Regions from separate parts of the Psychrosphaera aestuarii genome, predicted to be linked through region 3. Evidence: predicted binding sites of a transcription regulator. Region 3 holds the regulator's gene; each other region holds the start of a gene.

Region 1 (5,183 bases), 480 kb from region 3:
TCTCCAAGCGTGTCAGTGGCTAAACCAACTGACAAGTTAACAACACAACAAATTGAAGAACTTCGCCAGCAAAACGACGATCTAAGTCATCTAGTTGATGTGTTACCAAATGGTGTCGTCGTTTTAGACAATAAAGGTATGGTTCAACAAGCGAATAAGTTTGCAATAGCACTTTTAGGTGAACCTCTTGAGGGCGAGAAATGGCGTACTGTTATAGCGCGTTCATTTAAACCTCGCGAAGATGATGGTCACGAAGTATCTTTAGTTAATGGTCGTCGCGTTAAATTAGAAATTATGCCACTTAAGTCGGGTCAACTTATTGTAATGACCGACTTAACGGAAACTAGACAATTACAAGAACGTATTAGCCATTTGCAGCGCGTTTCTGCCTTAGGACGAATGGTCGCAAGTTTAGCGCACCAAATACGTACACCTTTGTCTGCCGCTATGTTGTACTCCGCAAATTTAGCAAACAATCGATTAAAATCAGAACAGCGCAGTAATTTCGTCAATAAATTGTCATCTCGACTTTCCGACCTTGAGAAGCAGGTTAACGATATGTTGATGTTTGCTAAGAGTGGTGAAAATCAAGTGCTAGAGCAAGTCTCATTGCAACAACTACTAACTAATGTTCATCAAAGCTCTGAAGCTATGGTGCAGCCAGCAGGTACAATGACGGTTGAATTACCTGAGCCAGATATTTTATTGCTTGCTAATAAAACAAGTCTTGCCAGCGCTATTACCAATTTAGTTCACAATGCCGTACAGGTCGTTGGTGAAGGCGTTCATATTCACTTAGCTGCGCGTCGAGTAGAAAATAATCCAAATCAAGTCTGTATTTCTGTTGAGGACAACGGCCCAGGAATAGATGCCAGTTTAATTGATAAAATATTTGAGCCGTTTTATACAACTCGCTCTCAGGGCACGGGTTTAGGCTTATCTGTTGTGAAAACAGTAGCGCAAGCTCATCAAGGCAAAGTGGCGGTGAAGAATAAAGTTTCAGGCGGAGCCGTATTCTCTATTTATCTGCCAATTAAACTAGCACCACAAAACGAAATGCATTCAGTAGAAACTGTATCTCAGGAGGTTATCGCATGAACCAGTCACAAATATTAGTTGTTGAAGACGACTCAGGTTTACGAGAAGCGTTAGTCGATACACTCTCTATCGCAGGTTATTCTGTTGTGGAAGCCGAGTCGGCGGAAACAGCTTTGGTAAAACTAAAAGAAACTGTCATTGATTTAATCGTATCAGACGTTCAAATGGGCGGGTTGTCAGGTTTAGACTTATTGAAGTCGGTTAAAAAACTATACCCTAATACACCATTTTTATTGATGACCGCTTACGCAACTATTGACCATGCTGTTGAGGCGATGAAATATGGTGCTATCGACTATATGGCAAAACCATTTGCGCCAGAAGTACTATTAAATATGGTCGGTCGATATGCTCCGGTCAAACAGACCGATAGACATGATCCAGTTGTGGCAGATAAAAAGAGTATTGAGCTTTTAAAGCTGGCCGCAAAAGTTGCAGCGTCTGATGCATCGGTAATGATCACGGGCCCAAGCGGCTCTGGTAAAGAAGTGATGGCAAGATATATACATGACCAATCGCCACGTTCTGAGCATGATTTTATTGCGATAAACTGTGCGGCTATTCCGGATAATATGCTTGAAGCAACATTATTTGGTTATGAAAAAGGTGCCTTTACTGGTGCAATACAAGCTTGCCCTGGAAAATTTGAACAAGCGCAACACGGTACTATCTTGCTCGATGAAATTACTGAAATGGACTTGAACCTTCAGGCTAAACTTCTTCGAGTTTTACAAGAGCGTGAAGTGGAACGTTTGGGCAGCCGTAAAACGGTAAAACTAGATGTGCGAGTGCTTGCAACATCAAATCGAGATTTAGCGACGGCCGTCAAAGAAGGGAAGTTTAGAGAAGATTTATTTTATCGCTTAAACGTATTTCCGATTAAGTGGCTACCACTTAGCGCTCGCAAAGATGACTTACTACCAATCGCAGAACATCTTTTAAGTCGTTACTGCATTGAAACTGGTAGAGAGATTCCGGTAATTGGGGCCGGAGCTATGCATAAATTAATGCAACATAATTGGCCTGGTAATGTTCGCGAGCTGGATAATGTGATTCAACGAGCACTTATTCTTTGTACTGCCAATACCATTGAAGCTGAGCATATTCTAGTGGAAGAGTTTGCTGTTGATAACATTGCAGCCAATATTCAGGCGACAAATCAAATTGACGACAGTGGCGACTTCAAAATGGAAATCCGCGATCAAGAGAACCGAATTATTCTTGATGCATTGCAAGCCTGCCAGGGTAAACGAAAAGACGTAGCTGAAAAGTTAGGCATTAGTCCTAGAACCTTACGCTACAAACTTGCAAAAATGCGTGAGCAAGGGATTGAAGTACCTGCGTAACCGACTATCTAAGTTTGCCCGCTAATTAACATGATGAATGTTTAGCGGGCTTTTTTAGGTTGTCGTCTCAATTTATGCTTTTATATCAAGCCACAAAGTCACTAAAAAACAGTGGTAGTCAAAACTCCGTCACTATCTAGCTATAGAATTCCCGTCAAGATAATCATTAAACTATTGATTTGTAACGATAATAAATTGGCATCATTCGTGCTTTATCTAGTTCAGTAAAGAAATGCTCCTGAATAGAGGACTCGATAATGAACATTCAAGCTAACAACTTATATGCAGAGTTACAAAGCATGGCGTCACAAGCGTCAAGCCAAACAATTCGTCCAAATAATGAGATCAATCCTTTTGCTCAGGCGCAAAAAGTCAATAACCCGTCGTCAGCTAATTTTGGTGAGCTATTAGAGCAAGCCGTTAATAATGTAAATGACTTACAAAAAACATCTGGCGAGTTAAAAAATCGATTAGAAATGGGCGACCGCTCAGTTTCTCTTGCTGAAACAATGATTGCATCGCAAAAAGCAGGCATTGCTTTTGAAGCAACGGTTCAAGTTCGTAACAAACTTGTCGAAGCCTACAAAACAATAATGAGCATGCCTGTTTAGGCTTTATTCAGCAGTTAAATATAGAATTAAGGGTTTAACGTGGCAGACGAACTAACTACTCAAATGACAACACCTGGACAAGATGTCTCTAACGATATGGTATCGCTAAACGGCGATATGGATAACGTTGAAGAGCAAAAGTCTGGTTTTTTAAGCGCAGCATCAAGTGCAGACTTATTACGCCAAGGTGCGTTGATATTAGCGTTAGTAATTTGTATTGCGATTACGATTTTCATTTTTATGTGGTCTCGAGAGCCTGAGCTTCGCCCGCTTGGTCAGTTTAATACTGAGCAACTTATCGAAACACTAGATTTCCTTGATGCTCAAAAAGTTGAATACAAATTAGAGCAAAATACTATTTTAGTGCCAGCTGATGCTTATCAAAATATCAAACTATCTTTGGCTCGTGGTGGTCTTTCTCAAGCGCCGTCAGAAGGTTCTGAAATTTTAATGCAAGACACTGGGTTTGGTGTTAGTCAGCGTATGGAAACAGAGCGACTTAAACATAGCCGAGAGCAGCAATTGGCGAGAACCATAGAAGAACTAAATTCAGTAGGTAGAGCACGCGTTTTACTGGCTATTCCAAAAGAAAACATCTTTGCTCGTCATACGAAACAACCTTCTGCTACTGTTGTCGTTACTCTACAACGTGGTCGTATGCTTAAAACAGAAGAAATAGACAGTATCGTGGATATAGTGGCATCAGCGGTTCAAGGTTTATCTACATCGCGTGTCACTGTGACCGATCAAAATGGACGACTACTAAATTCTGGTTCACAAAACTCACTTTCTGCTCTTTCACGTAAACAATTTGAAATTGAGCAAAAACGTGAAGATGAATACTTACAAAAAATTAATTCAATTTTATCTCCTGTCATCGGAATGGAAAACTATACCGCGCAGGTTGATGTAACAATGGACTTCACGCAGGTTCAAGAAACACAAAAGACTTACAACCCTGACTTACCAGCGATTAGAAGTGAATTTATAATTGAAGAAAATCAAACGGGTAATGGTCCTGTAGGCATTCCAGGTGCATTATCAAATCAGCCACCATTAGAGTCTGATATTCCAGAAGAAGCTGGTAATGCGAGAAATCGTGGTGCAACTGGCCGTTCTCACAAAGAACAAACAAGAAATTACGAATTAGATCAGACAATTAGCCACAAGCAAAATCAAACGGGCGTGGTACGTAGACTGAGCGTATCAGTTGCTGTCGATTACATTGTTACAACAGCGGAAGACGGTACGATTCAAAAAACGCCTCGTTCACAACAGGCATTGGTTAACATTCGTCGATTACTGCAAGGCGGTATCGGTTTTGACCTAAACCGCGGTGATACGCTTGAGGTAGTAACCATTCCATTTAATAAGGTCGATGCACTGTCAACAGAAGATGTGCCTATTTATTTACAAGAGTGGTTCCAGCCAATGATAAAAACGGTTGCGGCTATGCTTGTTATCATTGTTCTTATTATCTTCTTAGTTCGTCCATTATTGAACAAGTTGATTAGTCCAGAAGATACAACCGATAAATATGAAGAAGATGCTCTCGGTGGTGTAGACTTAGGTGATGAAGCATTAGATATGCTTAATACAGAATTTGATGAGAAAGACATAGGCTTTGCGGCCGACGGAACGCTACAATTACCAGACTTACATGGTGATGAAGACTTGCTTAAAGCAGTTAGAGCATTAGTAGCAAATGAACCAGAATTGTCGTCGCAAGTAGTTAAAGGGTGGTTATTAGAAGATGAATGATGTCGTAGCAGCAGAAAACACAAAACCAGCGGGTAAACCGGCGTTTGATGTAGAGAAGCTTGAAGGCGTTGAAAAAGCCGCCATCCTTTTATTAAGCTTATCAGAAGAAGACGCAGCACAGATACTTAAACACTTAGAACCTAAACAGGTGCAAAAAGTGGGTATCGCAATGGCGCAGCTAGATGATTTAAGCCAAGACAAGATATCCGCCGTTCATAGTTTGTTTATCGAACAAATTCAGGACTACAGTACGATTGGCTTCCAGTCTGAAGACTTTATTAAGAAAGCGTTAACAGCCGCATTAGGTGAAGATAAAGCCGCGACGCTTCTAGACCAAATAATCTTAGGTGGCGGAGCGAAAGGTCTT
Region 2 (5,183 bases), 130 kb from region 3:
CCATGGGCCGTAGTTAATTTCTGCGAATGCACGTACTTTAGGATCTTTAATTTTGTCTAAAAACTCAGTTTTGTCTTCACCAAAGGCTTGTAACCAAAATAAGTCGTCCATTATTTCAGATGCATCAATAAGAACTCCCAGCATCTCTTGTTGTTTTTGACTTAAGTGGCTTAAATCAGCGGTTAGTTCAACGGGATGATAAATATCTAGTCGTGATTGCTCGCCGATATATTCAACGGATTGCTGGCCGTTCGAGTCAATTCCAGAATCAGATGGTGCTTTAGAGCAGGCCACTAACAAACTAGCAGCTATGGCTGTAAACGCTATTTGCTTAAGTTGGGTTTTCATATTGAACCTCAGGAGAATAATATTGTGTTGTTATTAAAATTCATCACACGCCATCTCATTTTGTAAATAGAATAATAGTGGCGCAGAGTATCTGTCGTTTTTATCATTTATAACGCTAACTTGCATTATTTAAAGCAAATCGATCATGAAATTGTAGAAAAGTTTGCAACAAAAAAGGGACCGAAGTCCCTTTAAAACAATAAATAGTTAAAAGCTATTTAGCGATTACGCCACATTTACCTTTTTCTTACGCTGTAATGCTAAGAAACCACAGCCAAGAAGTAACAGTAGTAACGGGCTAGGCTCACTCACATCGGTGGCATCTGCCACGAACTCAGTGATAGGAACTTGACGGATTTGTTGATTACCCGAACCAGTAAATGTAAGGCCAGTAACAAATGCATTTGAGTCTGTAGGGTCAACCATATTTGAGATATCAATACCTAATATACGGAATTCAGTAACACCTAATCCACCAAAAAAGTACTGCTCGTCTGCGTTTAGGAAAGCAGAGAATTCCCATACACCGTTAACTAATAGCCACAGTTCGTAGTTTGCATTAAAGCCGCTAGGTAAAATAACAGAAGCAAAGCTAGAGCCGTTATCAACAAAGTAGTCATAACCAACCGCAACATCAGGGTCGATAAATACGATTTCACCAAAGTCTACGTTGAAATCAAATCCCCAACCATTTTCATCTTCAGAAATTGGCATAATTGGGTTTGACGGAGTTTGACCAGGCTCTAAAAACGTTCCATCACGGAATGAAAACGTCCAAATACCGTCTTGACCCGTATTTGAAGTATTAGCCAACTCAACAACATCTTGAGATAATGCACCTGGAAGTGAGTAATAATTTACCGACTCAATACCTTCAACAGTAAGTTCGCTAGACGCTAATTCTACTACTTGAGGAGTTGGGATGCTTTGTGGAAAATTTACAGGGCCACATTCTTCAACAGGACATTCACAATCGCCATTTGGACACTCACAGTCTCCACCCGGACATTCACAGTCGATTTCACAACCATCGCCTGGGCCACCGCCATTAAAACCGTTGCCCGCGGCAAAACCAGCTTGTGCACTATCGGCCCACTCTAATTGTTGGTAACGAAATTCAATATCAAAGTCGCCGTCTACACCAGTATCGCCAGAACGATCAATGAGCACTGCTTGGAACGTATTACGTTCGCCAGATCCTGAATTCCCATACTCTGCAACGTCATACCAAGTCACAGCTGTTACGCCTTCTTCTGGCGACCCAACATAAATATTTCCGCAACTAGGGTCTTCTTCCGAACCACAAGATACATCAACATCGCCCCAGTAAGGTGCAATCATAGGACTAGAGACGGTTTCAAAACTCTCTGGTGTGAAGTCTCTATAACCACTACCAAAAGTTAGGTTACCGTTAGAGTTCACAAAAAATGTGTTATACGAATTGTTAAAAAAATTAACATTAAAAGGTAGGTTTAATGCATTGCTAGAGCCGTCATCAATAAGAGGTAAAGCTTGTACGCCAAGCCCTAATTCTCCGCCCATGCCGGTTAAGATAACGTCAGCCTTGGATTCTTGCGATAGTGCAAAAAATACCACCACTGCGCAAAATAACGTTTTAATAAACTTCATTCAAAAGATGTCCTTATTAGAGTTTTAAAATATGATGTATCTTGTTGCGACAAAGCAAAAACAAAGCCAATACTTAAACCGTTGATTTCAATGAGTTTTTTAAAACAATATTGGGTTGGTGTAAAAATAGTCGACAATAAAGCTAAGTTTTTCAATGACTTGTACTCTAATTGGGTACGCTTTTTATGAACAAAAACGGTTGTTATTGAACTAAAATAAACGCGTTTAAGTATTTGAACGTGTTAATGCAAAGATATTTTAATAATTGGAGTAGGTATGTCTGTGGAAAAAACGCATTTAGAGATCTGTAACCTTACTAAAGGGCAATACCCGGAAATTAAGACCTTAATGGATCGAGCTTACCCAGACCTTGGCGGAGCATGGCCTTCTCACACTATTTTTAGACTAATAGATCAGTTCCCAGAAGGGCAAATCGGCATTGTTGATGATGGTGTGTTAGTTGGGATTGCTTTGAGCGTACAAGTTGATTACGCACGTTTTTCAAACCCACATACCTATGAGGACATTGTTGATGGTCATGACCGTGTATACTCCGATGAGGAAGGTGATGCGTTATACGGCCTTGATGTTGTTATATCACCTACACACCGAGGCATGCGACTAGGCCGACGATTATACGATGCAAGGAAAGAGCTGTGCCGACAATACAATTTAAGGGCGATTTTAGCGGGCGGTCGAATTCCGCTTTATCATAACTACAGTGACGACATGTCACCAACGGAATACATTGAAAAAGTAGACCACAAAGAATTGTATGACCCTATTTTGAGCTTTCAACTATCTAATGACTTCCAAGTAAAGCGACTACTTAAAAAGTACTTGCCTGAAGATCAGGGCTCAGTCGGTTATGCCACTTTATTAGAGTGGAACAATATCATGTTTGAGCCCACCGACACTGTGCTTGAGTCGACCAAGTCGATTGTTCGTGTTGGAGCGGTGCAATGGCAAATGCGTTGTGTTGAGTCAGTTGAAGAATTGTTGAAACAGGTGGAATATTTTGTTGATACGGTATCAGACTACCAAAGTGATTTTATTTTATTCCCAGAATTTTTTAATGCGCCACTTATGGGCTTAACTGAACAAAGTAATCAAACAGAAGCTATTCGTTATTTAGCAGAATATACAGAAACATTTAAAAACGCGATGTCGCGTATGGCAATTGAGTACAACGCCAATATTATTACCGGCTCAATGCCTCTGGCTGAAGGTGACAAGATTTATAACGTTAGTTATTTATGTCATCGAAGCGGAAAAATAGATGAGCAACGAAAAATTCATATAACGCCTCATGAGCAAAACGATTGGGTTATTCAAGGCGGTGATAAAATTGCCGTATTTGATACCGATGCAGGACGTGTAGGAATACAAATTTGTTATGACGTTGAGTTCCCTGAACTGTCACGAATCTTAGCCAAACAAGGCTTAGATATTTTATTTGTGCCATTTTGGACAGATACGAAAAACAGTTACTTACGAGTACGTCATTGCGCGCAAGCTCGAGCTATTGAAAATGAATGTTATGTTGTAATCGCAGGCTCAGTGGGCAATTTACCAGAGGTTGAAAGCCTTGATGTACAATATTCACAATCTGCGGTACTAACACCGTCGGACTTTTCGTTTCCACATGATGCAACATTAAATGAAGCAACGCCTAATACCGAAATGCTGCTGTTTAGCGACTTAGATATGGACAAATTAAAGGTATTGCACAGTGAAGGTACAGTACGAAACTTAAAAGATCGCCGTGAAGATTTATACAAAGTGCTGTTAGTGAACGAACCGCAATAATAGCTGAAACTAGAGTAGCTGGAATTAAATTAGCCTAAATTAACGCAGCCTAAATTAACCTAGCCTTCATTAACCATGAAGCTGTAAGCTAAGACTTAGGCTGCATTAGGTTCTTTTAGTGACAAACTCGCTAATGTATTTTCCACCTTTTATTTGAGCGATTACACGCATAGTTCGTGAATCCCCGGGATTAGTTAATTGTGCTCGAATTGGGGTGGGAAGTTTCCAATAAAATGCGTTGTCCTCTTGTGCTAATGAGTATTCAACAGCATCACCGTTATCATTAACAATAAATAAAGTCGCTGCATCTAATGCAAACGTAGAGTTTACGTAGGTTTCGCCATTTTTATCGTAAATGTTTAATTGTAAATCTCCCGCTTCTAAAACACAGATTTGCTCAAGAACATCGCATATACCTTGCTGCTGCATGATCACAACTTTGTCTTTGGCGGCCTGACTCTCCACCCACATATCAGACAAAATATAACCACCCAATATTAAAAAAGGCGCTACGTATAATGCCATTTTGGTGTGTTTATTCATGTTAAACCTCGGTTGCTTTATTTAAGTCGTTCACTAAATAACTAAATAACTAAATAACTAAATAACTAAATAACTAAATAACTAAATAACTAAATAACTAAATAACTAAATAACTAAATAACTAAATAACTAAATAACTAACTCAATTTACCAGAAAAAATGGCTTCCCAAATGTAGAATCAAATGGGAAGCCAAAGGGTAAAAACACATGTTTAGTGTGCGTGCGCTTTTCCAGCTCCATGAGGGACACGGAAGTTATCTACCATGTCTTGGATTTCTTGTGGTGCAGGGCCAGTAAACTTAAGCATGATAAATGCAACAGTAAAGTTCACGATAGCGCCTACAGCACCAAAGGCATTAGGCGAAATGCCTAAGAACCAGTTTTCTTCCATGCCACCTAAGAATGAAGTGCCCGGTATAAACATGAATCCTTTATGTTGGAATACATACAACATAGTCACGCCTAAACCTGCACACATACCTGCTACTGCAGCTGTGCCACTCATTTTTTTAGAAAATATACCCATCATTAATGCTGGGAATAAACTTGATGCAGCTAAACCAAAGGCCAATGCAACAGTACCAGCGGCAAAGCCAGGCGGATTTAAACCAAGGTAGCCTGCAACAATAATGGAAATGGTCATTACCACTCGTCCGGCCATGAGCTCGTCTTTTTCAGAAATATTAGGAGTTAACACCCCTTTCATTAAGTCATGGGAAACCGACGAGGATATTGCCAACAATAAACCAGCGGCGGTTGACAGTGCCGCGGCAATACCACCTGCGGCCACAAGAGCAATCACCCAGTTAGGTAGGTTTGCTATAGCAGGGTTCGCCAATACCATAATGTCACG
Region 3 (5,183 bases):
GCGCCTTGTTTCACTATAGCGACGAATTAATACGTCATCTTTAGCATCTATATATAGAACGGTCGTCTTTACGCCTTTGGGTAAGAAATCTAAATTATCCATTAACTCTTGTTCAGAGCTGGGCAAGTTTCTAACGTCAATACTGACGGCAACTTGAGGATAATTTTTAGATAAGGAGTGTGATAATGCAGGTAATAAATTAACCGGTAAATTATCTACGCAATAGTAGCCTAGATCCTCTAGTACTCTTAATACGACTGTCTTCCCTGAGCCTGAACGGCCACTAACGATAAATATATGCATGATTAAGCAGCTTCAATTATTTTGTAAAGATCATTATCAGTTTCGGCGCTTCTTATTTTACGAAGCATTTCTTTATTATCAAAAATTTCTGCGATTGACGCTAACGTATTTAAATGCACGTCACACTGATCTTCTGGAACAAGTAACGCAAAAAATACATCAACAGGTCTATTGTCTATTGCATCGTAATCAATGCCAGGGTGGATAACGATTAATACCGCCACTGGACTTTCATTTGGTGTTATTTTTCCATGAGGAATAGCAACGCCATTTCCTATTCCGGTACTCCCCAACTTTTCTCTATTCATAAGACTTGAGAGTATATCTGTGCAAGTGAGGTCTGGTAATTTTGTACTCGCGATCTCGGCAATATGCTCGAGGATCTTTTTCTTGCTTTGGCAATCTGTTAGTACTTTAGTGCACTCAGGTCGCAGGAGTAGCTTTACATTCATGGTTATCTTTTACTGCTTTACTCTTTTGATTTAAATCTCAAAAGATTGGTTAAAAGCACCGTCCATGGCGCTTTAAAATTAATAAAGAAAGTTAATGTCTGGTTAACTTTTCTTTGTGTTTAATGACTTGACGGTCAAGTTTATCAATTAAGGAATCAATTGCAGCATACATATCAGTATGCTCCGATGCAGCAAATAGTTCACCACCATTTACGTGCATAGTTGCTTCTGCTTTTTGGTTGAGTTTTTCAACGTCTAAAATCACATGGACGTTATTAATATGGTCAAAATGACGTTCTAACTTTGCAAATTTCGTATCAACATATTCTTTTAAAGACTCTGTTGCATCGACATGACGACAAGTTAAATTAATTTGCATATGCACTTCCTTCTGAATTGATAAAATGGATTGTTAAACCAATCGTTTTCTCTGGTTTGAAGGGGGAATGTTTAACGATTCCCGGTATTTTGCGATAGTTCTTCTGGCTACTTGGATGCCCTGTTCGGCCAGAATATCAGCAATCTTACTGTCACTTAACGGTTTTGCTTGGTTTTCTGCAGCAACTAACTTTCTTATTAAAGCCCGTATTGCAGTGGATGAACATTCACCACCATTTTCGGTGCTGACGTGGCTAGAAAAGAAATACTTTAACTCAAAGATTCCTCTGGGTGTGTGCATGAACTTTTGTGTTGTCACACGCGATATCGTGGACTCATGCATATCGACCATTTCTGCTACATCATTTAGAACCATTGGTTTCATCGCCTCTGGTCCGTATTCAAAAAATGCTTGTTGTTGTTGCACGATACAATTAGATACCTTCAATAAAGTGTCGTTTCTGCTTTCTAAACTTTTAATAAACCATTTTGCTTCTTGTAAGTGTGAACGAACAAATTGCGCGTCAGAGCTATTGGTTGAAGTTTTAGACAGTGAAGCATATTGTTCGTTCACTTTAATTTTAGGCATAGAATTAGGATTTAGCTCTACTAACCAACGACCTTTTTTCTTTACGACGGTAACATCTGGAATTACATAGTCAATTTCGTCTTTTATAACTAGGCTTGCGGGATTTGGATTCAGTTGTTGAATCAAGTCGAGTGCTTCTTTTAATTCAGATTCTTTTAATCTTGTTTTGCGGATTATAGTGCGATAATCACGGTTCGCTAACAGGTCGATATTTTCAGCAATGAGTTCAATAGCCTCTTCACGCCAAGGTGTGTCAGGGCTATATTGCTTTAACTGAACCAACAAACACTCTTGCAACCCTCGGGTGGCAACACCAATAGGATCAAAGTGTTGGATGCGTTTTAAAACCGCTTCAACTTCCTCTATTTCAACATCTTCGATGTCTACAGACTCAACAATGTCTTCAACAGATACCGTCAAAAAACCTTTGTCATCAATAGCATCAATAATGGCTGTTGCAATAGCTAAGTCATGTTCGGAAAAAGTGGATAGATTTAATTGCCATTTTAAATGGTCTTGAATATCAACAGTTGTTTCACCTTGATAAACGGTATCTTCACCGTCGTACGCAGGGCCTGAGCTCGCAGGAGCGGCGCTCATGTAGTCATCCCAAGTCGAGTCTGTGGGCAAGTCATCACTAATAGTTTGGTCTTGGATATTTTCGTTTGTATCGCGTTCTTCTCGCGTCCACTCGATATCGTCGTCGTTAGATGAAACTGAGGCTTCATTTTCATGACGATCATGGTTGTCTTGTGGTAATTCGATTTGTTCAACTGAGCCATGCTCTTCATCAGCTTCCAACAAAGGATTACTATCCAAGGCTTCTTGGATCTCTTGTTGCAATTCTAATGACGACAACTGCAACAGACGAATAGCCTGCTGTAATTGCGGGGTCATTGTTAACTGCTGACCCATTTTAAGTTGTAATGTTGGTCTCATTTGATCCCAGTAAAGTACTGACTAAAATAAACTTATTCGTGCTACCAAAATATCAAAGTTTGAACTGGTCACCAAGATAAACTTTCTTAACTATGTCACTTTCTAGCACTTGAGCCGGAGTTCCTTCAGCAATAAGCTCTCCATGACTAACGATATAGGCTTTTTCGCAGACATCAAGTGTTTCACGGACATTATGATCGGTAATAAGTACACCAATTCCCTTTGCTGTTAATTGTTGAATTATTTTCTTTATATCTATGACAGATATAGGATCAACACCCGCAAAAGGCTCATCTAATAGAATAATTTTTGGATCGGCAGCCAATGCCCTTGCGATTTCTACGCGGCGGCGCTCACCACCAGACAATGCCATACCAAGACTATCCCGAATATGATCAATATGAAATTCGGCAATTAAATCATCAAGTAAATCAGCCTGTTGGTTTGCATCTATGTCTTTTCGCATTTCTAGAACAGACATTATATTTTGTGAAACTGTCAGCTTTTTAAAGATAGACGACTCTTGAGGTAAATAACCAATGCCTTTGCGAGCTCTTACGTGCATAGGTTCGTGGCTCAAATCGATATCATCAAGCTGAATTAAACCTTTATCGTTAGGCACCAAACCAACAATCATGTAAAAAGTTGTTGTTTTACCCGCGCCATTTGGTCCTAACAAGCCAACTACTTGACCAGCTTCTACCGACAAGCTGACATCTTTAACAACTTGACGACTTTTATAGGATTTGGCTAAGTGCTTTGCCACCAACTTGGTCATATTTAATTTCTCTACTTAATTATTTGGCTGTGTTTTTTTTGTTTTTATCGTAGTAGTTACACGACCACCGGTTGACTTGTCGCCGTCAGCTTTGACTCTTTGTGCATTTAAATCAAATACGATATTACCACTTTCAACAATCGAGCTACCTTGCTTATATTTAGCTTGGCCATTCAATTCTAAAATACGTTCGTTAATCATATAAACGACTTCTAATGCTGTGGCCTCTAATGCTTCATTATTAGGATCATTTTGCAAAAAGCGAGCAGGTTTGCCTTTTGCTATTAGTTTTTCGCCTACGCCGTCTTTTGTTATTACATATAGTTCGTCAGCCGTGATCGTGAGCGTCCCTTGTTGTATTTTTACGTTACCGCTGAAATACATAGTGTTATTTTTGTAATCAAGATCTTGGTTTTTAGAATCAATAATAAGATCGTCATTAGCAAATGCATTAAGGCCAATACAAGCAAGTATAACAAGTGTCATCTTGATGAATTTAGTCATTTTTCGTCCCTTTTAAAATTGTTCTTACGTGATGTTTAAGTTTAACTGTTTGAGCTTTTAGATCGGCAGTTAGACCTTGCCCTTCAATAGTGGTTTTTTCACCGCGAATTATAATTGGCTTATCGGTCTCAACCACTTGAGTGTCGAGATCTATTTCTAAGTATTGGGTTTCAATACTGGTAACGAGCTCGTTATCGGTTAACTGATACATTTTAACGTTACTGTCTAAGGTTAGTCGGCCATCTTGCACACTGCCAAGGTCTGCGGCTAATCGCCAAAACGGAGCATCATTTTGATAAATAACAAATTCAGGCTGTTCAAAGTAAGTCAAAGCTAACTGGGCATAGTGTTCCATTTTTTGCGAGAACACCTCTTGCTTTAACGTACCATTTTTATCGAACATTTCTTGATGCAATAATGTTGCCGTGAAGTCAGGCGTTAACACAGGCTCTTCGGAGTCATCCGCATTACTTTGATTGGTAAAAGCTGGAAACCAAAGATAAAGGCTGATCCCAACAAAAATAAGTAGAACGAGTAATCTAAGTCTCATTAGGTACTTGAACCTTCAAAATGGCTGGTAATAAAGGTTTCACCTTTTTGTGCCATGGTTAGTAGATCGGTTAATTCACGCACGGCACCTTTTCCGCCATGAGTAACAGTACAATAGTGTGCAATCTCTTTTACATAAGGATGGCCGTCGGCTACTGATACCGCTAACCCAACTTTTTTCATCACAGGGACGTCAGGGAAATCATCACCAATAAATGCAACTTGTGATGGTGTTACTGATAACTCTTTACATAGTTTTTCATAACCAATTAGTTTTGTTTCCATACCTTGATATATGTATTTAACACCTAGGCTTGTCATTCGGTCTTCAACAATTTTAGAGCTTCGTCCGGTAATGACAGCAACTTCACATCCTATGTTCATTAAAGACTTAAGCCCGAAGCCATCTTTTGTATTAAAGGCTTTAAGTTCTTCGCCATTATTTGCCATATATACTGAGCCGTCAGAAAACACGCCGTCAATATCACAAATAAGCAACTTAATGTGCTGAGCGCGTGTAGTAACGTCAGTCGAAACTTTTTGATACCAGGTTGCAAACCGTTCCATTAAATAACTCCGGCCTTCAATAAATCATGCATATTAAGAGCGCCTATTGGCTTGTTTTGCTCATCAATAACAAATAAACAACTAATTTTTTTGGCTTCCATTAAAGTTAACGTTTCCGCCGCTA

Evidence for each region. Region 3 encodes sigma-54, which starts transcription at its own class of promoters, with help from an activator protein. Its sites were predicted from a motif close to GTTGGCACGNNNNTNGNNT; they were not measured.
Region 1: the regulator sigma-54 is predicted to act here: its motif matches at 2,639-2,657, upstream of fliE (flagellar hook-basal body complex protein FliE).
Region 2: the regulator sigma-54 is predicted to act here: its motif matches at 2,030-2,048, upstream of J9318_RS03100 (nidogen-like domain-containing protein).

Annotation. Positions count from the first base shown of each region.
Region 1 is NZ_CP072844.1:1,274,848-1,280,030, forward strand. Features, by position in the region: gene J9318_RS05735 (sensor histidine kinase) at 1-1,098, shown strand, start outside; gene J9318_RS05740 (sigma-54-dependent transcriptional regulator) at 1,095-2,444, shown strand; gene fliE (flagellar hook-basal body complex protein FliE) at 2,702-3,055, shown strand; gene fliF (flagellar basal-body MS-ring/collar protein FliF) at 3,152-4,816, shown strand; gene fliG (flagellar motor switch protein FliG) at 4,809-5,183, shown strand, end outside.
Region 2 is NZ_CP072844.1:671,296-676,478, forward strand. Features, by position in the region: gene J9318_RS03095 (dipeptidyl-peptidase 3 family protein) at 1-348, opposite strand, end outside; gene J9318_RS03100 (nidogen-like domain-containing protein) at 574-1,977, opposite strand; gene J9318_RS03105 (bifunctional GNAT family N-acetyltransferase/carbon-nitrogen hydrolase family protein) at 2,254-3,786, shown strand; gene J9318_RS03110 (hypothetical protein) at 3,892-4,329, opposite strand; gene J9318_RS03115 (sodium:solute symporter family protein) at 4,542-5,183, opposite strand, start outside.
Region 3 is NZ_CP072844.1:799,137-804,319, forward strand. Features, by position in the region: gene rapZ (RNase adapter RapZ) at 1-303, opposite strand, end outside; gene ptsN (PTS IIA-like nitrogen regulatory protein PtsN) at 306-755, opposite strand; gene hpf (ribosome hibernation promoting factor) at 847-1,134, opposite strand; gene J9318_RS03655 (RNA polymerase factor sigma-54) at 1,168-2,661, opposite strand; gene lptB (LPS export ABC transporter ATP-binding protein) at 2,714-3,439, opposite strand; gene lptA (lipopolysaccharide transport periplasmic protein LptA) at 3,455-3,943, opposite strand; gene lptC (LPS export ABC transporter periplasmic protein LptC) at 3,936-4,493, opposite strand; gene kdsC (3-deoxy-manno-octulosonate-8-phosphatase KdsC) at 4,493-5,059, opposite strand; gene J9318_RS03680 (KpsF/GutQ family sugar-phosphate isomerase) at 5,059-5,183, opposite strand, start outside.